Regions from separate parts of the Micromonospora sp. IBHARD004 genome, predicted to be linked through region 1. Evidence: riboswitches for the same ligand, from Rfam matches in the RefSeq annotation. Region 1 holds a riboswitch; the other holds the start of a gene.

Region 1 (6,879 bases):
GCTCGCGGTGAAGCTGCTGGTCGCGCTCGCGTACTCCGGTCTGGCCCTGCTGCTGCTCGCGGGCACGGCGCTGCTCGCCGGCACCCTCCGGTACGGCTGGTCGCCGCTGCGCAGCCAGGTCTCCGCCGAGCTGGCGCCCGGCGAGGGGCTGCTGCGGCTGCTGGCGGTGCTGGGTTACCTGGCGGTCGTTTTGCTGGTGGTCGCCGGGCTGGCGTTCCTGCTCTCGGTGACCACGGACGCCGCGCTCGGCGCGGTCGGCGGCGCGGTGCTGCTCTGGATCCTCTCCAGCATCCTGGACCAGATCACCGCGCTCGGCGGCCTGCGCGCCTTCCTGCCGACCCACTACAGCAGCGCCTGGCTGGGGCTGCTCTCCACGCCGGTGCAGACCGACGACGTGGTCCGGGGCACGATCTCAGCGGTCGGCTACGCCACGCTCTTCTGGGGGCTGGCCTTCTGGCGCTTCACCCGCAAGGACGTGACGAGCTGACGCAGGTACGACTACATCCGATGGCGCAACCAACGTGCCCAACCCAAAACCGGACTCGCCACCGGATCCAAGATCCGCCACCCGGCTCACCCGTTCGGGGTATGGCGAGGCACTAGCATGACTCGGGCGCCGGCGCCGGCGCCGCGCCCCGGGGCAGTTGCCACCGTCGGCCGCCAGCCGGTGCCGCGTCGTGCCGCCCCGCCGACCCACTCGCGAAAGCTCCCGCCATGCGCGTCTCAGCTCTGCATCACCAAGCTATCCGAGCCGATGGCGGCACCATTTCCCCGCCCTCCCGGGACGCCTACTTCGACAACGCCAAACTCCTGGCTACCGCCCTGGTCGTCCTCGGCCACACCTGGGGCCCGCTCGTCGGCTCCCCGAACGAGATGCGCGGCGTGCGGGCTCTCTACCTGCTGGTCTACGCCTTCCATATGCCACTGTTCGTCATGATCAGCGGCTACTTCTCACGCTCCTTCGCCCAGGACGCCTCTCACCCCGGCCGGCTGCGCAGACTCCTCACCAGCACCCTGGTCCCCTACCTGATCTTCGCCACCGCATACCAGCTGTACAACAACTACCGCCTGGACGAGTCGAACCCGATTGACCTGGTCACGCCCTTCTACCTCACCTGGTTCCTGGTCGCCCTGTTCGTCTGGCGGATTTCCGCCCCGCTCTGGCTCAACCTGCGCGCACCGGTCGCGGTGGCGACCGGCGTCATGCTCGCCTCGGGCGCCGCCTCGCTCTCCGGGGAACTGGACCTGGCCCGGATCCTCCAGTTCCTCCCATTCTTCGTGCTCGGCCTCACCGCCCGGCGCGAACACCTCGAATGGATCCGTGACACCCGATGGCTGCGCCCCGCCGCCGTCCTGGTGTTTGCCGCAGCCCTGATCACCGTGTACCACTACGCCCCGCGGCTGCCCGCTGGCTGGTTCTACCGGCACAACGGGCACGCACAACTGGACGTCAGCTGGGGTACGTGGGCGGTCGGCGCACTCAGCTTGACGGCGGTCGCGCTCGTGCTCTGTGTCGCCTTTCTCGCCCTGGTGCCTTCGAACCGCAATTTGCTCACCCCGCTCGCGACCGGCACCCAGTACACCTACCTGCTGCACGGGTTCATCGTTCAGCTCGCGCTCGCCTACAAGTTCCAGAACACTCCGTTCGTCAACTCCTTCGCCGGCCTATTGACCATCAGTGCTCTCGCCGTCCTCGCGACGGGAATCCTGGCCTCCCCGCCCGTCCGCCGGCTTTTCGGCTGGGCGGTGGAACCGCAGATGAGTTGGGCCTTTGCCGATGTGCGGGCGGAGAAGTTCGCCGATGCCCGACGCCCGGTGACCGCTCCTACCCACAGCTCGACCTAGGACGTCGAGGGAGAGCGCCTCAGGAGCGGGTGGGCGCGGTGAGGACCGCGTCGAGCAGGCCGGGGTAGAGGCGGTCCAGTTCGTCGCGGCGCAGCCGGACGTACCGGCTGGTGCCGGCGACCCGGGTCCGGGTCAGGCCCGCCTCGCGCAGCACCTTCAGGTGGTGGCTGCGGGTCGCCTTGGACACGCCGAACTCGAAGGTGCCGCAGGCGTACTCGCCGCCCTCGGCGAGGGCGCGCACGATCTGCAGCCGTACGTCGTCGGCCAGCGCCGCGAGCACGGCGGTGACCGGTACGTCGCGCAGTTCGGGTTCGTGCAGCTCCATGTGACCAGTGTAACCCTTGTTCGACGTTCGTCGAACAAGCTCCTACAGTCGGTGGCGTTAGTTCGACGATACTCGAACATAGGAGCTCTCGTGCGCTCTCGTCACGCCGCCTTCCCGCTCTTCGCGGTGCTCAGCTGGGGTGTCATGTTCCCCGTCCTGGCCAGCGCCCTCACCCGGGTCGACGCGCTGAACCTCACCACCGCCCGGTACGTCCTCGCGACCGCCGTCCTGCTCGCCCTGCTGCTGGCCCGGGAGGGCCTGGCCGCGCTGCGCGCCGGCGGCCGGGCCGTCGAGGTGGTGGCGCTCGGCGTGCTCGGCTTCGCCGGGTTCAACGTGCTGACCAACCTGGCGCTCGGGCACGCCGCCCCGCAGCAGATCGCCCTCTTCGCCGCCACCACCCCGCTGGTCACCCAGCTGGTCCGCTGGGTTCGGGACGGCGTGCGCCCCCGTCCGGTGCTGCTCGGGTTCTCGCTGCTCGCCCTCGTCGGCGTCGGTCTGGTGATCACCCGGGGCCGGCTCGACGGGCTGGGCCAGTTCGGCGTCGGCGGGCTGCTGATGATCGGCGCGGTCCTCGGCTGGGCCGTCTACACCCACGGCGCGAGCCGGTTCACCGGCTGGTCCCCGCTGCGTTACACCACGCTCACCGCGGTCGCCGGCACCGCCGCGATGCTCGCCGGCAGCCTCACCGCCGACCTCGCCGGCTGGCAGCACCTGCCGGCCGCCGCCGACCTCGTCGCGGTCGCCCCGCAGCTGGCGTACGCCGTGATCGTCGCCGCCGTCCTCGCGGTACTCGCCTGGAACACCGGGGTGCAGCGGCTCGGCGCGGCCGACGCCGCCCTCTTCATGAACCTGGTCCCGGTGACCACCTTCGTGGTGCAGACCGTCCGGGGCTACCGGCCCGGCGCGGTGGAGCTGGTCGGCGCGGCCCTGACCATCGCCGCCCTGGCCGCCGCCAACCTGGTCACCCGCTCCCGCGCCGCCACCACCCGCGCCGCGGCGCCCGTCCCGGTGGCGGTCACCGACCGGCCGGCGATGGTCGACCCGATCGCCGTGGTGGCCCGGTGAGGTGAGCGGAGCGGCAACGCCCGGGAGGTGGGGGCATCCGGCGGCGGAGGGGCCCCACCTCCCGGACGGTGCGCGGATCTCGGCGCTGGTGAGCGGGGGTGGCTCACACCGTGGGAACCCCGCTCGGCAGGTGCGCCGTGAGTGCATAGACTCGGCGGCACAACTGCATACCTCATCCAGAGGGGCTGAGGGATACGGCCCGACGACGCCCCGGCAACCACCCGCGCGCTCGACGACGAGCGAGGAGCGGGCAGGTGCCAATTCCGTCCCCGCCGCAGGGTGCGATGCGGGGAAAGATGAGAGGAATTCCTCGACATGACGTCGACGCTTCCCGCCGCCCCCGGTATCGACACCACCCTCAGCCCGGCCCGCGCCCTGGTCTGCCGCGCCTGTTCCGCGCGCTACCCGCTGGCCGCCCAGCACGCCTGCTTCGAGTGTTTCGGCCCGCTGGAGGTCGACTACGACGCCGCCGCGCTCGCCACCGTCACCCGGGAGCAGATCGAGGCCGGCCCGAAGAACCTCTGGCGGTACGCGGCCCTGCTCCCCGCCGGCCAGGACCCGGCCAGCCGGGTGACCGTGGACCCGGGGCTCACCCCGCTGGTCGCCGCGCCGCACCTCGCCGCCGAGCTGGGCATCACCGCGCCGCTCTGGGTGAAGGACGACAGCGCGAACCCCACCCACTCGTTCAAGGACCGGGTGGTCTCGGTGGCGCTGACCGCCGCCCGGGCGCTCGGCTTCACCCGGTACGCCTGCGCCTCCACCGGCAACCTGGCCAACTCGGTCGCCGCCCACGCGGCGCGGACCGGGGCGCCGTCGGTGGTCTTCATCCCCAGCGACCTGGAGCAGGGCAAGGTCGTCACGACCGCCGTCTACGGCGGCGACCTGGTCGCCATCGACGGCTCGTACGACGACGTGAACCGGCTCTGCGGGGAGCTGGTGGAGACCGACGAGTTCGAGGACACCGCGTTCGTCAACGTCAACGTCCGGCCGTACTACGCGGAGGGATCGAAGACCCTCGGGTACGAGGTGGCCGAGCAGCTCGGCTGGCGGATCCCGGCGCAGGTGGTGATCCCGATGGCGAGCGGCGAGCTGCTCACCAAGATCGACAAGGCGTTCTCGGAGCTGGTCGAGATCGGCCTGGTCGAGGCGCCGGCCGGCGGCTGGAAGGTCTTCGGCGCCCAGTCGGCCGGCTGCAACCCGATCGCCGCCGCGCTGCACGCCGACAGCGACACCATCACCCCGGTCAAGCCGACCGGCATCGCCAAGTCGCTGAACATCGGCGACCCGGCCGCCGGCCTCTACGCCCTCGAAGCCGTCCGCCGCACCGACGGCTGGATGGAGTACGCCGACGACGACGAGATCCGCGCCGGCATCCGGCTGCTCGCCCGGACCGCCGGCGTCTTCGCCGAGACCGCCGGCGGTGTCACCGTCGCCGTGCTCCGCAAGCTGGTGGAGTCCGGCCGGCTCGACCCCACGGCGGAGACGGTCGTCTTCAACACCGGCGAGGGCCTGAAGACCATCGACGCGGTCGCCCCCGAGGTCGGCCCCACCCATCGCATCAAGCCGTCGCTCCGCGCCGCCCGCGACGCCGGCCTCCTCTCCTGACCCACCCGACGCCCGCCCGGGTCCGGTGGACCTGGGGTTGGCCGGGTGGGGGACGGGCGGATCGCCCGGACGGGGGATCGGGCGGATCCACCGGGTAACTGGCTTTTCGCTGTGAGTGTGGAAAACCCGCCGCTAAGGACTTGACGGGCAGGATTCGGACGGCGCAAGATGCTCCGTGCGGGAGGGCGTTTCGCCGGAGACTTTCAGTTCTTTCGACCCAGCGCCGATGGCGTTGTGCGATCGTCCCTCCCGACCAACGTCGCGATCGGGGCCAGCGTTAATTCGCTGGCCCCGATCGCTGTTCCTGGCGCACCCTCGCGGGTATGGACATCACGATCGCGCCGTTCGACGCCGCCGACGCGGCCGCGATCGACGAGGCGTACCGGATCGGCGCGGCGGCCAACGAGGCCGACCTGCCGGACTTCCCGCCGTTCTGCCGGCAGCGCTTCGACGCCGCCGTCCGGCATCCGATGCCGGGCAATGCGCCACGCTGGGCGCTGGCCCGGCTCGACGGCGTACCGGCCGGCTACCTGGGGCTGGACCTGCCGCAGCTCGACAACACCGACAACTCGACCGTCGACCTGGTCGTGCATCCGGCGTACCGGCGCCGGGGCGTCGGCCGGGCGCTGCACGAGCACTGCCTGCGGCTGCTGCGCGAGTACGGCCGCAAGCGGGTGATGGGCATGGCGGTCTCGGCGCTGCCCGGGGGAATCGCCCGACCCGAGGCGGGCGGCACCTTCGCCGCCGCGATGGGCGCCCGCCCGGTGCTCGCCGAGGTGCGCCGCCGGCTGGCGACCGACCGGCTCGACCACGCCGCGCTCGACGCCCTGGCCGCTGAGGCCCGGGCGCACGCCACCGGCTACCGCACCGTCCGCTGGCAGGGCGACACGCCGGAGGAGTACGCCGCCGACGTGGCCTACCTCGACGGCCGGCTGATGACCGACGCGCCCCTCGGCGACCTGGAGTGGGAGCCGGAGCAGGTCGACGTCGCGCGGCTGCGGGGCACCGAACGGGCGCTGGAGGCCCGGGGCCGCCGCGGCTACCACCACGCGGCGGTGCACGAGGCGACTGGTCGGCTGGTCGCCTGGACCCTGATCGACCTGGGTCCGAGCGCCGACTGGCACGCCTTCCAGCAGATCACCATCGTCGACCCGGCGCACCGGGGGCACCGGCTGGGCCTGCTCACCAAGGTGGAGAACCTGCGCTGGGTGCTCGACCACGAACCGGCACTGCGCGTGATCGACACCTGGAACGCCGCCGAGAACCGGCACATGATCACCATCAACGAGCAGCTCGGCTTCCGCCCGGTCGACTCCTGGACGGACTGGCAGCTGACGATCTGACTTGTGACACGGCCCTACTGATCGCGGGGCTTTCTGTTGCATGATGGCGGGCATGACGGAGACCCCGCACCCCCTGTACGACAGGCACGCCGACACCCTCACCCGCGCGCTGACCGCGATCACGGAGCGGGGATACTGGTCCGCCTACCCCGAGTCGCCCAGCCCCCGGGTGTACGGCGAGACCGCCGCCGCCGACGGCAAGGCCGCCTTCGAGGCGTACCTGAACGGCGACTTCCCCCTCGACCAGCCCGGTGACGGCCAGACCGTCGCCACCGAGGCGAGCCCGTTCGGCCTGGAGCTGAACGTGCGCTACCCGCACGCGGCGGCCGACCAGCTGGTGGGCGCGGCCACGGTCGCGCTGCCGGCCTGGCGCGACGCCGGCCCGCAGGCCCGGGCGGGAGTCTGCCTGGAGATCCTGGACCGGCTGCACAAGCACATCTTCGAGCTGGCCAACGCGGTGCAGTTCACCAGCGGCCAGGCCTTCGTGATGGCCTTCCAGGCCGGCGGCGCGCACGCGCTGGACCGGGCGCTGGAGGCGGTCGCCTACGCGTACGCCGAGATGACCCGCCACCCGGGGACGGCCGGCTGGGAGAAGGCCGCCGGCAAGGGCGACCCGCTGCGGATGACCAAGACCTTCCACGTGGTGCCGCGGGGCGTGGCGCTGGTGATCGGCTGCAACACCTTCCCGACCTGGAA
Region 2 (6,879 bases), 2.5 Mb from region 1:
CGCGCCCCCGACCGTCGGGCGCCGCGTCCTCGGCGACCCGGATGACGACCTCGTCCGGCCCGCTGATTTCGGTCGATCCGCCGTCGGCGTGCCACCGTGCCGTGACGAAGCAGCCGTTGTCCTCGCGGGACAGCTCAACCGACCGCGCTGCGCGACCGTGATTCTCCTGGGACATCCCACACCTCTCATTCCGGCGCCTCGTGGGCGCCTCCTGGCCGGCCGCGGTGGTGGCCGGTGTCTTCCGTTGCTCCGCCCGGCTCAGGGCGTGGGGGTGGCCGCGCCGACGACGCTGCCGAAGAAGACCATGACCGTGAAGGCGATCATCGGGCCGACGAAGACGTAGCCCAGGACGAGACCGGCGACCGCCATGCCGTGCCCCGACCTCGTGCCGTCCCGGGTTTCCCCCAGGGCGATGTGGCCGAGGATGACGGCCAGGATGCAGGGCAGCCCGAACAGGCACCACCCGCCGAGCACGCCGAGGACCCCGAGCACCAGCGACGCCGTGGCCATGCCCGACGTCAGCGGCGCCTGCACAGCGATCCGCTGCACCGCCGGCAGGTAGCCGCCGGGCTGGTAGGGCCCGGCCGAGACCGGCGGGTACGGGCCGGGAGGTCCGGACGCCGGCGGGTACGGCCCGGAAACGGCGGACACCGGCGGGTACAGCCTCGGGACCCCGGAGACCGGCGGCTGCGGGCGGGTGGGGTCGGGGCCGGGCTGCGGGTACGTCATCGTTCGGGTTCCGTTCTTCCGTTGAGTTGGGTGAGCAGGACACTCACCTCGGTGTGCAGGCGACGCAGCTCGGCGGCGGTCGGCGCCAGCTCGTAGCAGTGGTGGTGGGCGGCGGTCGACAGGGTCGCCCACGTGAACGCGATCCGGCGGGCGACGCCGATGCCGGGCCCGAGCCGCCCGCGCAGCATCAGCTGCTTCGCCCGGCCCTGCCGGCACGAGGCAACCGTCGGCTTGACCCGCCGCCAGTAGGCGTCGATGCCGCCCTCGAGCGCGAGCCGGATCAGGCAGGCGCACGCCCGCGGCCACCAGCCGGCGGTCACCGCGGTCGCGCCGAGCGCGCCGGCGCCGCGCAGCAGCTGGTCGGCCGCCGCCAGGCAGTGCCGGGGCGTCGGCGGGGTCACGACAGCACCGCCGCGAGGTGGCGGGCGTCCGCGACCAGGCCGGGCAGGTCCACCAGGTACGCCCCGTGCACGCCTTCCTTGCACGCCTTGTACGCGCCCACCGCCCGCGACCCGTACCGGCGACTCAGATACCCGAGCACGTCGCCGCCCCGGTCGGCGTCGTCGAAGAGCGCCAACGCGACGGTGGTGGTAAGCCGCCGGGACGCGGCCACGACAGCCCCTTCGATCTGGTCGTGCGGCACCCCGCGGGCCACCCGCTGCCGCCAGACGATCCGGTGGCAGGCCGCCTCGATCGCCGAGCGGCACAGCTCCGCCACCACCGGGCCGCGCACCTCGGCGGCGATCTCCTCATTGCGCGACAGCGCGTACGCGTCGTCCAGGTAGCGGGTCACCGGGTCGGAGCCGGGCCGCAACGTCACCACCGACCGCTCGGCGCGGGTCACCTCGACGATCCGGGCCTGTCCCAGGTTCAGCCGCTCCACCGCCTCCGGCAGCCGGGTGTCGTGGGTGAAGACCACCACCTGCCGCTGCTCGGCCAGTTCGGCGAAGACCCGCGCCAGCCCGTCCACCTTCGACGGGTCCATGCTCTGCACCGGGTCGTCGACCACGATGAACCGGAACGGGCTCTCCGGCGCGTAGCCGCGCGGCAGGAACGTCGCCAGCCCGAGCGCGTGCATCTCGCCCTGACTCATCACGCCCAGCGCGGTGCCGTTGTCGGTGCCGTCGACGCTGACCGGGAAGACCACCCGCCGTCGGGTGTGGGTTCCCTCCAGGGCCATCGCCCCGAGCTCGACGTTGCTCTCCTGGCGCAGCTGCGCCCAGATCCGCTGCGAGTGCGCGGCGAACGGCGCCACCCGCTGGTTGCGCAGCTCGGTCGCCGTGGCCTTCAACCAGTTCCGGGCGGCCTTCAACCGGGCGAGGGTCCGCTCTCGCTCCGGCAGCCGCCCGGCGGCGAGCAGCCAACCCCGCAGGTCGGCCGCCGCGGCCTGCCAACCGGTGTCGCGCTGGCGGAGCAGGCCCTTCGCGTACGAGCGGAGATCCTCCGCCGCCGCGACGACCGCCGGGTACCGGGCGCTCAGGTGCTCGGCGAGCTCCTCCGGCCCGCCGGGGGCCAGCCGCAGCGCCGCCACGGCGTCCCGCAGCCGGGCCAGCGGCACGTCCGGCGCCTCCGCGTCGGGTACGTCCAGGTCGTCGATCAGGTGGTGGGCCCGCTGCACGAGCGTGTTGAGCCGGGCGGCGGTGGCCTGCGCAGCGAGGGTCCGGTCGCGCAGCTCGTTCAGCGCCGCGGCGGCCCGGGTCCGCCAGTCCCCGTCGAGCCGGCCGGTGGCGCAGACCGGGCACGCGTCGTCGCCCCGGTCGTCGTGGTGCTCGAGGGCCAGCCGCAGCAGCTCCGCGCTGCGCAGCGAGGCCCGGGAGCGTCCCCCGTCGTGGCGGCGGGCGTTCGCGGCGGCGTCCCGCAGCTGCCCGGCGAGCCCGGCCACCTGGTCGACGTCGGGCAGCGACAGGGCGGCCAACCGCCGGCACAGCAGCACCGTAGCGTCGGCGGTCGGATCGTCCGGCTCGTCGAGGATCGCGACCAGCGCGGTCAAATCCGGCCGGCTGGCGGCGAGCAGCGCGGCCGCCCGCCGGGCGCGGTCGTCGTCCACCATCCCGAGCAGTCCGGCGAGGGCGGCGCGCTGCGCGCGTACCTCCTTGATGGCCGCGTCGACGGGCCGCGCGGCGCCCATCAGCCGCCGGTCGGCGTCGGTGATCGCCTCCAGGCCGAGGATCGCGAAGAGCGCGTCGAAGAGCTGGCTCTGCGTGCCGGCGGCGAGGCGCCCCAGCTCGGCGGCGGTGAGGAACGGCCGGTAGAGCCCCAGCGGCCGGGCCAGCCCCAGCTCGTCGAGGTCCGCGTGGCGGCCGTGCGCGCTCGTCACGGTGGTCGTCGCGTCGCCCAGCTCGCCGTCGGCCGGCCAGGACCGCACCACCCGGGTCGGCGTGGCGGCGCCGTCAACGCGCAGCTCGACGCCGATCCGGCACACCTCCGGGTGGTGCAGGTTGCGCCACCCGGTACGCCAGACGCTGTTGCGGTCCGCCCAGCGGGCGCTGTCGCCGGTCAGGGCCAGCTCCACCGCCTCGGCGAAACTGGACTTGCCGGAGCCGTTGCGGCCGACCACCACGGTCAGGCCCGGACCGGGTTCGATGGCGAGGGTGCGCTCCGGGCCGACGCCGCGGAATCCGGCGACGGTGACCGACGAGAGCCAGATCCGCTCCCGCGGCTCGTCCGCCGCCGGACGCTGCGGCTCCAACGCGGTGGGCTTGCCGGCGAGTGCCGCGTCCAGGTCGGCCTCGTCGCTGAGCGCGGCGAGGACCACCTCGGCGGTGTCATCGGGTACGCGGTCGGCGGCAAGCCGCTCGAAGATCAGCTCGACCAGGGGTTCGGTGCGGTTCATCAGGCGACCTCCGACGGGTGCTGATGCGGGAATGGGGAGGGCGTGCGGGGTCGACGGTTCCGGCTTGCGCCGGTTCGCCGACGGTGGTCGCGCGGCGACGCTGTAAAGTTGCTGTCGTCTATAGATCGGCGGTCAGGCCGTCAGCGCAACGTGCCAGTGGCGCAGGAACGCCTCGGCCAGGTCGTCCGCCCGGGGGCGTACATCGAACGGCTCCTCGACCCGGGTGCGCCATGTGCGCCAAGCTGTCGGCGGCCCCGTTCAAAGCATGGCGGGCGTGCGCCCTGACGTGCGCGAACATCAGGTCCGGGCGTCTGGCGACGAGCTCGGCGAGCCGGACCAGGGTGGGCTTCAGGCCCGCGTGCCGCGGGCTCAGGTCATAGCCGGCGGGCATCGCCGTGATCTCGCCGCCCTGCCAGCGATGCAGGTAGTTCAGCGCCGGCAGTCTGTCCACCAGCACGGCCATGCCGAGGGGCGGGGTGTCGTACGCGGTGAACAGGAACTCGACCGCCCGCAGCTCGCTGACGCCGCGCGAACTCTGCCCGGCTGTCATCGGCGCAGCGACTTCCGCCCCTGCCCGGTCGACATCAGCGGGTCCACTTCGGCGCGGACGTCTGCGTCGCCCACCCCTCCATCCGTACGAGGTCACCGTTCATGATCGAGTGCCGGCCGAGGGGTAGGGCTGACCGGGCACCGTACCGCCGCCCGACCCGCTCCGAGATTTGCCGGCACAGGTCGCAGGCCAGACAGGAGCACTTGCTCCAGGTGGTCACCGTGCCACGCACGCAGAGCACGCGCAGGTCCAGGTCGCAGCCCATGTCCCGGCGCTACCACCGCCGCTTCCAGTCGGGGTACGGGGCTGGCAGGTGTAGCGGTGCTCGCGCGGCTGTCCACCCGGAGGCCGGCGCAGCTCAGGCACACGTTGAACGTGGTGAGGTTGGGGTCATCGAAAGGCACGGGAATGCTCGCTTTCCGGTGCCTCGGCGGCACCCGCTCTTGCCGGCCGCGATGACGGTCGGCCCGGTCTTCCCCCGGAGGCACCGTGCGCGGGTGGCGCGGTTGCCGGGCCAGCAAGCCGGGAGGCTTGACGCTGGCCACTCAGGACCTTCTCGTCGCGCAGTCTATGGATCATGACGGTGCGCGGCAAGCCTGCCCCGCGTACGCCACACCACGACAGGCCGCACAGACCGGGGGCTGAGGGGGTGGAGCTGGCTAGGCACGCCGAGCCCCGCGGGCCGCCGGAGGTGGTAGTCCCAGGCCCTCGGCAGCGAGGCGGATGTATCAGGACCGTCTGACGACCTGTTGCCGGAGGTCACGTCGGCAGTTCAGCATTGGCGGCAGCCGGATTGGTCGGAGTTGATTTCGATCGAGATAGCTTCGTGTCCACCGTTGTCTGGACCACCGGCCAGGCCGTGTCGGCCCGCTCCTGGGTGACCGGAGCAAATTTGCGTGCCCGCTCAGCGTGTGCTTCGAAAAAGGTGCGCGAGCCAGAATGATGAGCGCTGCAGCGGCGACCTGCCAAGCGGCCGACTGCCTCCCGCAGACCGGCTTGGCCGGTGGTGTTATCTCGGATCACTCCCGTCGAGTCGACGTAGACGTGGCCGTGCTCGAAGAGGGCGTCGCAGCCGAGGAGGCAGGCCGCCATAATGTTGTATGGGTTCAGGCGTTCATCTCTGCCGGCTTCGGCGCGCCGTTTAATGTGGGCCGCTGTGACGAGGCGTGCTGGCAGGTCTCGGCCGCATAGGTCACACGTGATGATCGCCCGCGCCCCGAACTTGATCTTCCTGAGCTGGCGCTGTTCTCGCCGACGAAAAGCCATGATCAGCGCGTCAAGGTCGCCTTCGAACCCTACCGAGTCGTCGGACTGGTCCTCGATCGCCGTGGCGAGGCCCATTGCGGTAGGGGGTCCGCCAGCAACCGGCGCTCCTTGCTTCGTGCCTGACATGCGCAGCGCCCGCATCGAGGGCAAGCCGAACTGCGGTCCGGGTATTTGCGTAAACGCGTCGAGCACCTCCAGATCGACGCGTTCGGGATACAGCTTGTCGGTCCATATCTCTGCGTCGGATCTGTACAGTGGACGCACCACCCGAGTGACTGTCACTTCCGTCAATGTGCCATCGAAGAATGCCTGGTGGTTCTTAGCTCGGGGACCGCCGGGGACGTAGAAGCCGAATATCAGGTAGTCGTTGGCACGCATAGTTAGGGCGATATCCCGATTACTTCGCGAGTCGGCGCCGTTCCCGCCGTCCAAGACACTGGACTCCCAGCCCCAGATTCCCTCAGCCTTCCCAGTCTCGTAGTTTCCGACGGAACTCAATCCGACGTACACATAGAAGTGGGCTGACACTGATCTCCGCCCCTAGAGCACGAGAAACTCGTGCGGTGGAGGCGTGTTCAGGATCGAAAGCCTGTCGAGCCGCTTGCTTGCTCATGACTCTAGTCAGTTGCCGTCTCGGTGTCAGGACACATCGAGGGTCGGGTTCGATGCCCAGAGGCGAGGACCTCGTACACCGTCTCCAAGCTGCGGCGGACGCGGACCAGCGATGCCAGGTATTCGCGCGTCTCCGGGTCGGTGGAGTAGAGGATGGTGCCGCGCATGCCCCGGGTCATCAGCACCTTGTAGGTGTTGCGGATCAGCCGGTCCGCCTCGAAGTCGCTGAGCTGCTTCCGGCTGCGGAACGCGGGGTCCTTCGACTCCGCCCGCTGGGTCACCAGCCGGCCGTCGCGGGCGACCAGATCCGGCCCGATGATGACGCCCGACCACTCGTACTCGAAGCCCTGCGCGGTGTAGACGCAGCCCACCTGGCCGAAGCCGTGCGGATCGGTCGCCCAGTAGGCGCTGCCGGGCGCGTCGCCGATGCTGCGGTCGCTCTTGACGTTCCACGGCCGAGACCAGCCACCGATCTGCACGTCCGGCACCAGCGAGTCGTCCGGCCGCGGGTCACTCCACGGCCAGCAGTAGCCCGCCGACATGCGCGCCGTTTCCCCGGCGGCCTGCTTGGCCGCCAGGAACGCCTCCATCTCCTCTGGCGACTCCGCCAACCGCAGGTCGAACCGGCCGTCGCCGACCCAGACCGACGGCTTGCCGCCGTCGAGGCCGAGCAGGTCGAGAACCCACTGCTCGTACGCCTCGCTGCCGCCGCACCGGAACTGGTCGTGCAGTGAGACGACCTCCACGTCCAGTTCCAGTTGCTTCGCGTACGCCGAGATGACATCCACGCTGCCCAGCTCGCCCGGCTTGACCACCTGGTGCTCGTCCAGCAGGAAGACCGGCACGCGCGCGGCGGCGATCAGCTCGTCGATCTGCGGGCGGGCCTTGT

Evidence for each region. A riboswitch is a leader RNA that binds a small molecule or an ion and turns the genes downstream of it on or off. The one in region 1 is predicted to bind S-adenosylmethionine.
Region 2: another riboswitch for S-adenosylmethionine. It lies ahead of ACTWO6_RS18955 (hypothetical protein); the one in region 1 lies ahead of thrC (threonine synthase).

What each region holds. Positions count from the first base shown of each region.
Region 1 covers NZ_CP199934.1:6,333,130-6,340,008, reverse strand. Annotated here, with positions in the region: gene ACTWO6_RS30845 (ABC transporter permease) at 1-487, shown strand, start outside; gene ACTWO6_RS30840 (acyltransferase family protein) at 715-1,845, shown strand; gene ACTWO6_RS30835 (ArsR/SmtB family transcription factor) at 1,865-2,170, opposite strand; gene ACTWO6_RS30830 (DMT family transporter) at 2,261-3,235, shown strand; SAM riboswitch class I at 3,405-3,538, shown strand; gene thrC (threonine synthase) at 3,551-4,840, shown strand; gene ACTWO6_RS30820 (GNAT family N-acetyltransferase) at 5,164-6,183, shown strand; gene paaN (phenylacetic acid degradation protein PaaN) at 6,236-6,879, shown strand, end outside.
Region 2 covers NZ_CP199934.1:3,873,333-3,880,211, reverse strand. Annotated here, with positions in the region: gene ACTWO6_RS18980 (hypothetical protein) at 1-175, opposite strand, end outside; gene ACTWO6_RS18975 (DUF4190 domain-containing protein) at 259-729, opposite strand; gene ACTWO6_RS18970 (hypothetical protein) at 726-1,130, opposite strand; gene ACTWO6_RS18965 (AAA family ATPase) at 1,127-3,562, opposite strand; gene ACTWO6_RS18960 (hypothetical protein) at 3,681-4,112, opposite strand; gene ACTWO6_RS18955 (hypothetical protein) at 4,147-4,377, opposite strand; SAM riboswitch class IV at 4,547-4,665, opposite strand; gene ACTWO6_RS18950 (hypothetical protein) at 4,872-5,756, opposite strand; gene ACTWO6_RS18945 (DNA/RNA helicase domain-containing protein) at 5,996-6,879, opposite strand, start outside.